3 regions of the Rhodococcus sp. RS1C4 genome follow, and region 3 is predicted to be linked to each of the others. Evidence: predicted binding sites of a transcription regulator. Region 3 holds the regulator's gene; each other region holds the start of a gene.
What was found. The regulator LexA, encoded in region 3, represses DNA repair genes until DNA is damaged. The targets are predictions, from matches to a motif close to CGAACANNTGTTCG.
Positions count from the first base shown of each region.

Region 1 (3,277 bases), on a different contig from region 3:
CCGTGAAGGCAGCGGAGCTGCCGACCGGATCTTGCCACGGCGCAGCAGCCGCACAGCGCGCGGACCTTCCGACGCGCCGCCGCCCGAAGTTACCCGCGGTACAGGACCGGACGGAACATCAGGGTCGGACGGAACACCAGGGCCACCCGAGTCACCGGGGCCGTCGGTATCGCTGTCCCCGTCGTTGCCGTCGTTGCCGTCGTTGCCGTCGGTGTTGTGTTGCGGCGAGGCATCGTCGGACTCGACCCGGGCTTCGGCGGTGCGATCGGTTGCAGCGGTCGCGTGGTGCGCGGCGTCGAGAAGTTCGGTCAGCAGGATCTGCCACTCGGCACTGCCGGCGATGTGTCGTGCGATTTCAGGGTCGAGAACGGTTCCGTCTCCGAGGGTCGCGGGTTCGTTGGTCAGCCCCAGCAGTGTCTTGATGTCGATCATGATCTGGAGCAGGTGGGGGCGACGATCCTTGTGGACTCGCTCGGTGCTGCGGACAGGGCACTCTGCTCGACCGCAGGTGCAGAGGATGTAGTCCTCGCGGTGGAAGAGAGCCAGCAGTGCGAATCCTCGGAGCTGCTTCTTGGTCCGCGGATCACGGGAGCACACTGTCCCGATCGATTCTTCCAGAACTGAGTTGCATTCCGCGCCTTCGAGAGTGGACATCCTGGCAATGAGGGTGGCCGTACCGTCATCGCCTCGCTTCACCTCGGCGCAGCGCTCCTCGGATTCGGTTGCTTTCTGAGCGGCGGAGGCTTCGGCGGCGTCGTGCTCGAACCAGGCTCGCCAGATGTTCTCCTCGAGTGCTCTGGTGTTCATGCGCAGCGCGGCCGACAGTATGGACTCCTCCAACGCCGCGACCGTGGTGTCGCTTGCCTTCTCCAAGGTGAGTGCGATTGCCCGGGCGCGTGGGTAGTCCAAGTCGCCCTCGCCGAAGGCTGCGGAGACCCGAGGTAGGCGCCACGCGAGTTGCGCACCGACGGTCAACAGGTCACGCGTCATCATGCGGGAGAGGGACAATGCGACGGCGGCCTCGCATTCGACCGTGCGCCTGGCCAACGCGATGTCGGCTTCGTCCTCTCCTGAGTGATGTACGTCCATCTCCGTTGCGAATCTGAGTTCGGTCAAGTCGTGTACCGAACGGACCACCGCGGCAGCGCACCTGTTCTCGGCCCGGCGGGCATCTGCAAGCGAGGACAGCGCCGTCGCCGCAGCTGCATCGGCAGCTGCGCGAACCTCTCTGGTCGTGCCCCCCTGCATTCCCATGCCCCAAGTGTAATCGAACATATGTTCGAACACAACGGGTATGCGCCGCCGTGGGTGGCTATGCGAACGTCGTACGACAGGCGCGGCGGTGTCACAATGTGAACGACAGATTGTTGCTACAACTACGGGCGGTGCTCGATGACTGCGGAACACCCGCTCGCCGGGGCGCTGGTCGGGCGAGACGCGCTGGCTGCGTCGATCACTCGCATGGTGACGGATCCCGGCGCGGGTGATCGGATGTTCTGGCTGCTGGGGGAGGCCGGGATCGGGAAGAGCACTCTTCTCCGGCATGCGCGTGCCGTCGCCGAGGACGCCGGTGTTCGAGTGCTGCAGGCGTCGGGCGTGGACGCCGAGACGCAGCAGATGTTCTCCGGACTTCAGCAGTTGTTGTGGCCGGTCATGGCGTTCGTCGACCGTCTACCCGAGGCGGTTCGAACCCCACTCGACGAGATGCTGGGCCGTGCGCCGTTGCCCGCGATGGTCGACATGTACGCCTGCAGGCACGCGGTACTCCACCTCCTGGAAGTGCTCGCCGAGGAGTCACCTCTCGTCCTGCTTCTCGACGACGCGCACCTCCTCGACCGGGATTCGCTCGACATCGTCGTGTACGCGGTCAGGCGGGTGGCCGGGCCGATGACCACATTGTGCAGTGCGCGGGGGCACCGGATTCCCGACGGCGTCGATCCCGGTGTCGCGGCAGCCGAGGTTCCGAACCTCACCGCCGCCGAGTCGGCTGCGCTGTTGGACCGTCAGCCCACGACGCCGTCTCGCTCCGCGCGGCTCGAGATCATCCGTCAGGCCGAGGGAAATCCTCTCGCGATCATCGAGTTCAGCCGTGCCGTCGTCCGGTCGGGCGTCGACCTGTCGGCCGGTACCAGCGACGACCGGGTTCGGCGGGTGCAGTCGCTGTTCTCCCTTCGGATTGCCGATCTGACACCGCCGACGCGAAAGTTGTTGCTCTACGCGGCGTCCGGATCCGGATACGAATCCTTGGACGTCATCACCGCGGCTGCAGGGTTCGGCAGTGATCTGTCGGTGTGGAGGGAAGCGGAACACTCCGGTCTCGTCGTGATCGACGGCCGCGCCGTACATTTCACGCACCCGCTGGTGCGCGCCGCAGCCTATTCCGGTTGCAGTGTGGATCAGCGCCGCGCCGCACACGAGGATTTCGCGGCTCGATTGGTCGACGATCCGCCGTGCCGAGCGTGGCACCGTGCTGCGGCCGCGGACGGCCTGGACGAATCGGTGGCCGCGGAACTGGAAGGCGCCGCCGAGCTGTCCCACCGCCGAGGAGGATTCTTCGAGGTGGCACGTGCGTTGGAACGGGCTGCGCAGATCTCTCCGGCCCCGGACAAAGCGGCATTGCGATACGCCAGTGCCGCGCACGCCGCCTACATGGCGGGCGATCCGCAGTGGGGACTGTCGTTGGCCGCTCAGGTTCGCCGAGCAACGGTCTCGCCCGAGATTCGGAGTGCCGCAGCGCTTCCGACCGCGTCGATTCTGTTGCAGACCGCCAAACCGGACGAAGCGTTCGACGTGGTGCGCCGCACGTTCGCGGAGTACACGCCGACGGACGAAAGTCTGGTCCTGGCACTGCTGTTCACCGCACTCGGTGCTGCTCATTTCAGCGGTGGCGAGTGGCGCAGAACAGCGCTGGCCCGTCTCGCCGAGGCGATTCCCGCACCGAGCGCCCCTGGTGAGCTTTCCTCGGAAGGACGCGACCTTCTGTCGCCGATGCCGGACGCGGCGAAAGAAGCAGTGCGGCAGCTGATTGCCGAGTACTCGACGAGCACCCTCGGAGCGGAGGCCCACGAAACCCTGGACGAGACCTCGTCGATCGCGGCGAAGATCTCGTATCTGCTGGCGGAAGGGACGAGGGCGTACCTCAGCGAGAACAGTGTCGACGCCCTGTCCTACTTCGGACGCGGCATCGAATCTCTGCGTGAAGTAGGAAGTCTCGGTGCCGGCGCGATGGGAATGGCTGCGTTCCTCGGTGCCCTGATCGACACCGGCCGGTGGAGCG
Region 1 is NZ_NOXZ01000022.1:176,128-179,404, reverse strand. Features, by position in the region: gene CH289_RS10700 (HNH endonuclease signature motif containing protein) at 1-1,254, opposite strand, end outside; gene CH289_RS10695 (AAA family ATPase) at 1,393-3,277, shown strand, end outside.
Region 1: the regulator LexA is predicted to act here: its motif matches at 1,269-1,282, upstream of CH289_RS10700 (HNH endonuclease signature motif containing protein).

Region 2 (3,277 bases), on a different contig from region 3:
TCGCTCGACGCGGTCCGACTGAAGAGCCGTTTCTCCCCCGCCGGCGACGACGTCCGCGTGAAGGCGTCCGTCCTGGCCACGATGCCGGGGACCCTGCGTGAATCTCAGAAGGTGTTCGACTCCACCGGCGGACTGCACGCGGCCGGTCTCTTCGACGCGGACGGCACCATGCTCGCGCTGCGCGAGGACGTCGGCCGTCACAACGCGGTCGACAAGGTCGTCGGTTGGGCTGCGTCGCAGGATCGGATCCCGGCCGCAGGCACGGTGTTGATGGTGAGTGGCCGCGCATCGTTCGAACTCGCCCAGAAGGCAGTGATGGCGGGCATACCCGTCCTGGCCGCGGTGTCGGCGCCGTCGTCGCTGGCGGTGGATCTCGCCGACGAGTCGGGCCTGACGGTGGTCGGGTTCCTACGTGGCGAGAACATGAACCTGTACTCGCACACGCACCGCATCACACGCTGAGTGTTGCTCCCGTCGCCGCGCGCACCTCGTCCTCGGTGATCCCGGGGGCCGTCTCGACGAGCCTCAAGCCGTCGGCCGTCACGTCGAGCACGGCCATGTCGGTGATGATTCGCTGAACGCACCCGACGCCGGTGAGCGGAAGAGTGCAGGAGTCGAGGATCTTGGGCTCGCCCTTCTTCGACACGTGCTCCATCATGACGATGACTCGACGAGCTCCGTGCACCAGATCCATCGCCCCGCCCATGCCTTTGACCATGTGGCCGGGGATCATCCAGTTCGCGAGGTCTCCCGTGGCGCTGACCTGCATCGCGCCCAGTACGGCGACGTCTACCTGACCGCCGCGGATCATCCCGAACGATTGCGAGGAATCGAAGTACGACGCACCGGGGAGAACGGTGATGGTCTCCTTGCCCGCATTGATGATCTCGGGGTCGAGTTCGTCCTCGGTCGGGTACGGCCCGACTCCGAGAACCCCGTTCTCGGAGTGCAGGATCACGGTGATGTCGGTCGGTAGGTAGTTCGGCACGAGGGTGGGCATACCGATGCCGAGGTTGACGTATTCACCGTCGTTCAGTTCCTGGGCCACACGAGCAGCCATCTGCTCACGCGTCAGTTTCGGGGAAGTCATGATCGCACCGTCCGCTGCTCGATTCCTACGTGTACCGGCCCGACGTGCACCACTCGTTGGACGTGGATCCCGGGCGTGTGGACGTCGTCGGGGGCGATCTCGCCCGGCTCGACGAGGTGCTCGACCTGCGCGATGGTGACGCGACCCGAGGCCGCGGCCGGAGGATTGAAGTTTCTGGCGCTGGCGTGGAAGACCAGGTTGCCGTGCCGGTCGCCCTTCCACGCGTGGACCAGCGCGTAGTCGGCGACGATGCCGCGTTCCATGACGTAGGTGACCCCGTCGAACTCGCGCGTCTCCTTGGGCGGACTCGCCACCGCGATTCCGCCGCTGCCGTCGTACCGGAGTGGCAGACCACCGTCGGCGACCTGCGTTCCGACGCCGGCGGGCGTGAAAAACGCCGGGATGCCCGCTCCCCCGGCCCGCAACCTTTCCGCGAGCGTTCCCTGCGGCGTCAGTTCGACCTCGAGTTCACCGGCCAGATACTGGCGGGCGAACTCCTTGTTGGAGCCGACGTAGGAGCTGATCGTTCGACGGATGCGTCGTTTCTCCAGCAGGATTCCCAGACCGAATCCGTCTGTGCCGCAGTTGTTGCTGACGACCTCGAGGTCGGTTGCTCCCTGCTGCAGCACCGCGTCGATCAAAATCTCCGGGACCCCGACCAGTCCGAATCCTCCGACGGCGACGGACGCCCCGTCGGGCATGTCGGCAACGGCTTCGGAGGCACTCGCCACCACTTTGTCCATCATGCCGCCGACCATACCCAAAAATGTGCGCTGTGTGAACACCTCGCCACCATGCGAACATTTGTGGCTGTTTTTGTTGCCTGGCCCACTACCGGCGGTCTACGATCGTTCGCATAGCGGCGAGAAGTCCACATCACGAACATGCGGTCGCCGCGCACCGTCACGTAACTTTCCCGTGAGGAACCACCGATGCTCCCTCTACCGCCGAACCACTCGATCACCGTCGACCCGGCCGGCCCGTACCGCGACCAGACCGGCGTCAACGCGCCGCGTGATTTCGCCGAGTACCGCACCACCGCACTGCGTCACCCCAAGCAACCATTGATCCTTCTGCCCCAACGCCTCACCGAGATCACCGGACCGGTGCTCGGCGGGGGACGGGTCACGGCCGCGGACGCCGACCTGACCCTCGTGAACGGCGGTGAGGCGCAAGGACAACGCATCATCGTGCACGGCAGAGTGCTCGACAGTGACGGGAAAGCCGTGCCTGACACACTCGTCGAGGTATGGCAGGCCAACGCAGGCGGACGATATCGTCACGCCGGTGACACCTGGCCCGCTCCACTCGACCCCCATTTCGACGGCGTCGGCCGAGTGCTGACCGACTCGGCAGGCAACTACCGCTTCACGACGATCAAGCCGGGCGCCTACCCGTGGGGCAACCACCACAACGCGTGGCGACCGGCGCACATTCACTTCTCGCTGTTCGGCCAGGCGTTCACGCAGCGCCTCGTCACGCAGATGTACTTCCCGGACGATCCGATGTTCTTCCAGGACCCGATCTTCAACTCGGCGCCCGAGGATGCCAGGGCCCGCATGATCAGCGCGTTCGATTACGAAGCGACGCAGGACAACTGGGCATTGGGTTTCCGATTCGACATCGTTCTTCGCGGACGCAATGCCACTCCGTTCGAAGGGGACGACCACGATGACTGAGCCTGTGTCCGACAGCGGCGCCCTTGCCCCTCGATACCCGGTTGCGCCGGGAAGCAACTTCACGACGGTCCCGTTCGGCCAGACACCCTCGCAGACCGTCGGACCCTACCTGCACATCGGGTTGCCGTGGCCGGACGGGCCAGACGTGGTTCCGGCGGGCACCGCAGGCTCCGTGGACATCTCGGTGACCGTCCTCGACGGCAATCGCACGCCGCTGGCCGACGCGATGATCGAGACGTGGCAGGCGGATGCGTCGGGCCGGTTCGATCACGCCGACGACCCACGTGGCCGCCGGACACCGACTCCGGCGGGTTTCCGCGGGTTCGGCCGAGCTGTCGCGGACGCGACCGGCACCGCAACTGTCCACACCGTCAAACCTGGCGCCCTCCCCGCCGAGAACGACATGATCGAGGCCCCGCACATCGACGTCGGCATCTTTGCTCGCGGCGTGCTCGAGCGACTCGTCACCCGCCTCTACTTCCCCGACGAGACCGAGGCCAACGCGTCG
Region 2 is NZ_NOXZ01000037.1:218,906-222,182, reverse strand. Features, by position in the region: gene fdhD (formate dehydrogenase accessory sulfurtransferase FdhD) at 1-462, shown strand, start outside; gene CH289_RS19760 (CoA transferase subunit B) at 452-1,090, opposite strand; gene CH289_RS19755 (CoA transferase subunit A) at 1,087-1,833, opposite strand; gene pcaH (protocatechuate 3,4-dioxygenase subunit beta) at 2,023-2,769, shown strand; gene pcaG (protocatechuate 3,4-dioxygenase subunit alpha) at 2,762-3,277, shown strand, end outside.
Region 2: the regulator LexA is predicted to act here: its motif matches at 1,970-1,983, upstream of CH289_RS19755 (CoA transferase subunit A).

Region 3 (3,277 bases):
TTCTGGAACGACCACCTACGCCGAGAACATCGGGGTCATGGCCGCCACCCGCGTGTACTCCACAGCCGCGTACTGGGTCGCAGCCGTCACGGCAATCGTGCTCGCGTTCTCCCCGAAGTTCGGCGCACTCGTGTTCACGGTTCCCGACGGCGTCATCGGCGGCGCCACGCTCGTCCTCTACGGACTCATCGGCCTACTGGGAGTCCGGATCTGGTCCGACAACAAGGTCGACTTCACCGACCCGGTCAACCTCACCGTCGTCGCGGCCGCACTGGTCGCGGGAATCGGCGATTTGACCTTGACCATCGGATCGGTCGCCCTCGGCGGCATCGCATGGGGCTCGGTGGGCATCCTCGTCGGCTATCCGGCTCTGCGCGCACTCAGCCGGCTCGCTACCCGCTAGTTCGGTCACCGATCCTGCGCGGCTCGGTCATCGACCGAGGTCGGGCGCGGTCGTAGTGTCGAGGGAACGCACGACAAGTGTCACCCTCGAAGGAGTAACCCGTGGACCGCACCCTGTTCGAACCCGAGCACGACCTCTTCCGCGAGTCGTACCGCAAGTTCCTGGACCAGCACGTCGCCCCCAACCATGCGCGCTGGGAAGAGCAGAACATCGTCGACCGTGACGTCTGGGTGGAAGCTGGCAAGCAAGGCTTCCTGGGAACGGCAGCGCCCGAGGAGTTCGGCGGCGGCGGGGTCAAGGACTTCCGGTACAACGCCATCGTCACCGAGGAAACCACCCGCGGCGGATACAGCGGAATCGGGTTCACCCTGCACAACGACGTCGTCGCGCCCTACTTGATCGAGCTCACCAACGACGAGCAGAAACAGCGCTGGCTCCCCGGATTCTGCTCAGGCGAACTCATCACCGCGATCGCCATGACCGAGCCCGGTACCGGCAGTGATCTGCAGGGAATCAAGACCCGCGCAGTTCGCGACGGGGACGAGTGGGTCCTGAACGGATCCAAGACCTTCATCACCAACGGCATCAACGCCGACCTCGTCATCGTCGTCGCGTGTACCGACCCGGAGAAGGGTGCGCAGGGCTTCAGCCTGCTGGTCGTCGAACGCGACATGCCAGGCTTCGAACGCGGACGCAACCTCGACAAGATCGGCATGAAAGCCCAGGACACCGCCGAGCTCAGCTTCACCGACGTTCGAGTCCCCGCAGCCAACCTCCTCGGCGAAGAAGGCATGGGCTTCATCTACCTGATGCAGAACCTGCCGCAGGAGCGCCTGTCGATCGCCGTCGTCGCAGCCGCAGCCATGGAATCCGCGCTGGACATGACCATCCAGTACTGCCGGGACCGCAAAGCGTTCGGCAAGTCCATCGGCAAATTCCAGAACACCCGCTTCGTGCTCGCCGAACTGGCCACGGAAACGACCGCGACACGCATCATGGTCGACAAGTTCATCGAACTCCTCAACGCCGGCACGCTCACCGTGCAGGAAGCCGCCATGGCGAAATGGTGGACAACCGAGAACCAGGTCAAGCTGATCGACAGATGCCTACAGCTGCACGGCGGCTACGGATACATGAAGGAATACCCGATCGCCAAGGCCTACATGGATTCTCGTGTGCAGACCATCTACGGTGGCACCACGGAAATCATGAAGGAGATCATCGGCCGAGGACTGGACCTCTGACCCCGTCGTAACCCCGAGAGCGCGCCGCCGCACCCCCCCTGAACGGAGCGAACGTGACGTTCGGTCACATCAAGTGACCGAACGTCACGTTCGCTCCATGTCGGTACCGGGTGGTGGAACGAGCGCTGTTCAGAGCTTGCGCATCACGGTGACGACCTTGCCCAGGATCGCTGCGTCGTTGCCGGGGATGGGCTCGAACAAGGGGTTGTGCGGCATCAACCAGACATCACCCTTGGTTCGTTTGAACGTCTTGACGGTTGCTTCGCCCTCGATCATGGCCGCGACGATGTCGCCGTTGTCCGCGACGCTCTGCTGACGCACGACAACCCAGTCTCCGTCGCAGATCGCGGCATCGATCATGGATTCGCCGACGACTTTCAGCAGGAACAGGGACCCCTGGCCCACCAGTTCGCGGGGGAGCGGGAACACGTCTTCGACGGCTTCCTCGGCGAGGATGGGTCCACCCGCGGCGATTCGTCCGAGAACGGGTACGAAAGTCGGCGTGGGCAGCTGGTCCTCGGACGGAGCAGAACCGTCGGCGACTGCAGCCGCGTGATCCGCTTGCACCTCGTCGAGCCCCCGCACATCGACGGCCCGAGGACGATTGGCGTCTCGGCGGAGGAAGCCCTTGCGCTCGAGCGTGCGCAGCTGGTGTGCCACGGACGATGTGGACGTGAGCCCGACGGCATCGCCGATCTCGCGGATGCTCGGTGGATATCCCCGCTCGGTGACCGACGCCCGGATCACCTCGAGCACCTTGCGCTGACGCTCGGTGAGTCCGGCGTTGATATCCGTTCCCTCGCCCTCGAACGCCTTCGCCGTCGGCACGGCAGCAGGCTTGCCCGCCGCAGCCTTGCCGGCCGCACTTTTCGTCGCCGCGGTTTTCGGCGCAGCGGGCTTCCCAGCAGTCTTACCGTTCGACCCCGTGCCATTCGACCCCGTGCCATTCGACCCAGTAGAGGTCTCGTCTTTCATTCGTGCGTCCTCCTGCGTGATGCGTGCGTGTGCCGGAACTCGAACGTGCTCGAAGACCAGAACGCGTGGGATGGATGTGACGTGTGGTTTCTGACACGAACTTAGCCCGTAATCGCTGTTGGATCAAACATCTGTTCGATCCGTGTCGCGTTTTCTACTGACTTTGTCGGAGGTGCGTGATAGAACTTTCGAACAAGCGTTCATCGAACGCCTGATCGAATAGCGTTCGAATCCACGTCTCGTTCGACACCGGAGGTTCCGATGAGCATCACCACCGAGCGGCCCGTCCGTACGGAGCAGCACCAGCAGACTCGCCGTGCTGTCAGTACCCGTCAGACTGCGTCGCAGCGTCGTGCGGCGATGCAACGTCGGCGTCGTGTCGGCGCGTCCGCGGTGCGCGGCGGCCAGCACGACCGGCGGGCCGAGGGGTGCGCGGACCAGGCGCATCGTAGCCAGCGCATCACCGTGCTCGGCGCGGTGGCGGGAGTGGTGGGGACCGCACTGGTGCTGTTGGCGCTCGTCGGAATGGCGAACCTGCGCGCATCGTCGCTCGAATCGGTTTCTGCGCCCTCTGTTGCCACGGTCCAGGTCCAGAGCGACACGGTATCGGGCGACACGGTCTCGAACGGCACGGTCGTCAGCAGCACAGTAGGTC
Region 3 is NZ_NOXZ01000047.1:45,545-48,821, reverse strand. Features, by position in the region: gene CH289_RS23780 (uracil-xanthine permease family protein) at 1-403, shown strand, start outside; gene CH289_RS23775 (acyl-CoA dehydrogenase family protein) at 505-1,647, shown strand; gene lexA (transcriptional repressor LexA) at 1,777-2,475, opposite strand; gene CH289_RS23765 (hypothetical protein) at 2,884-3,277, shown strand, end outside.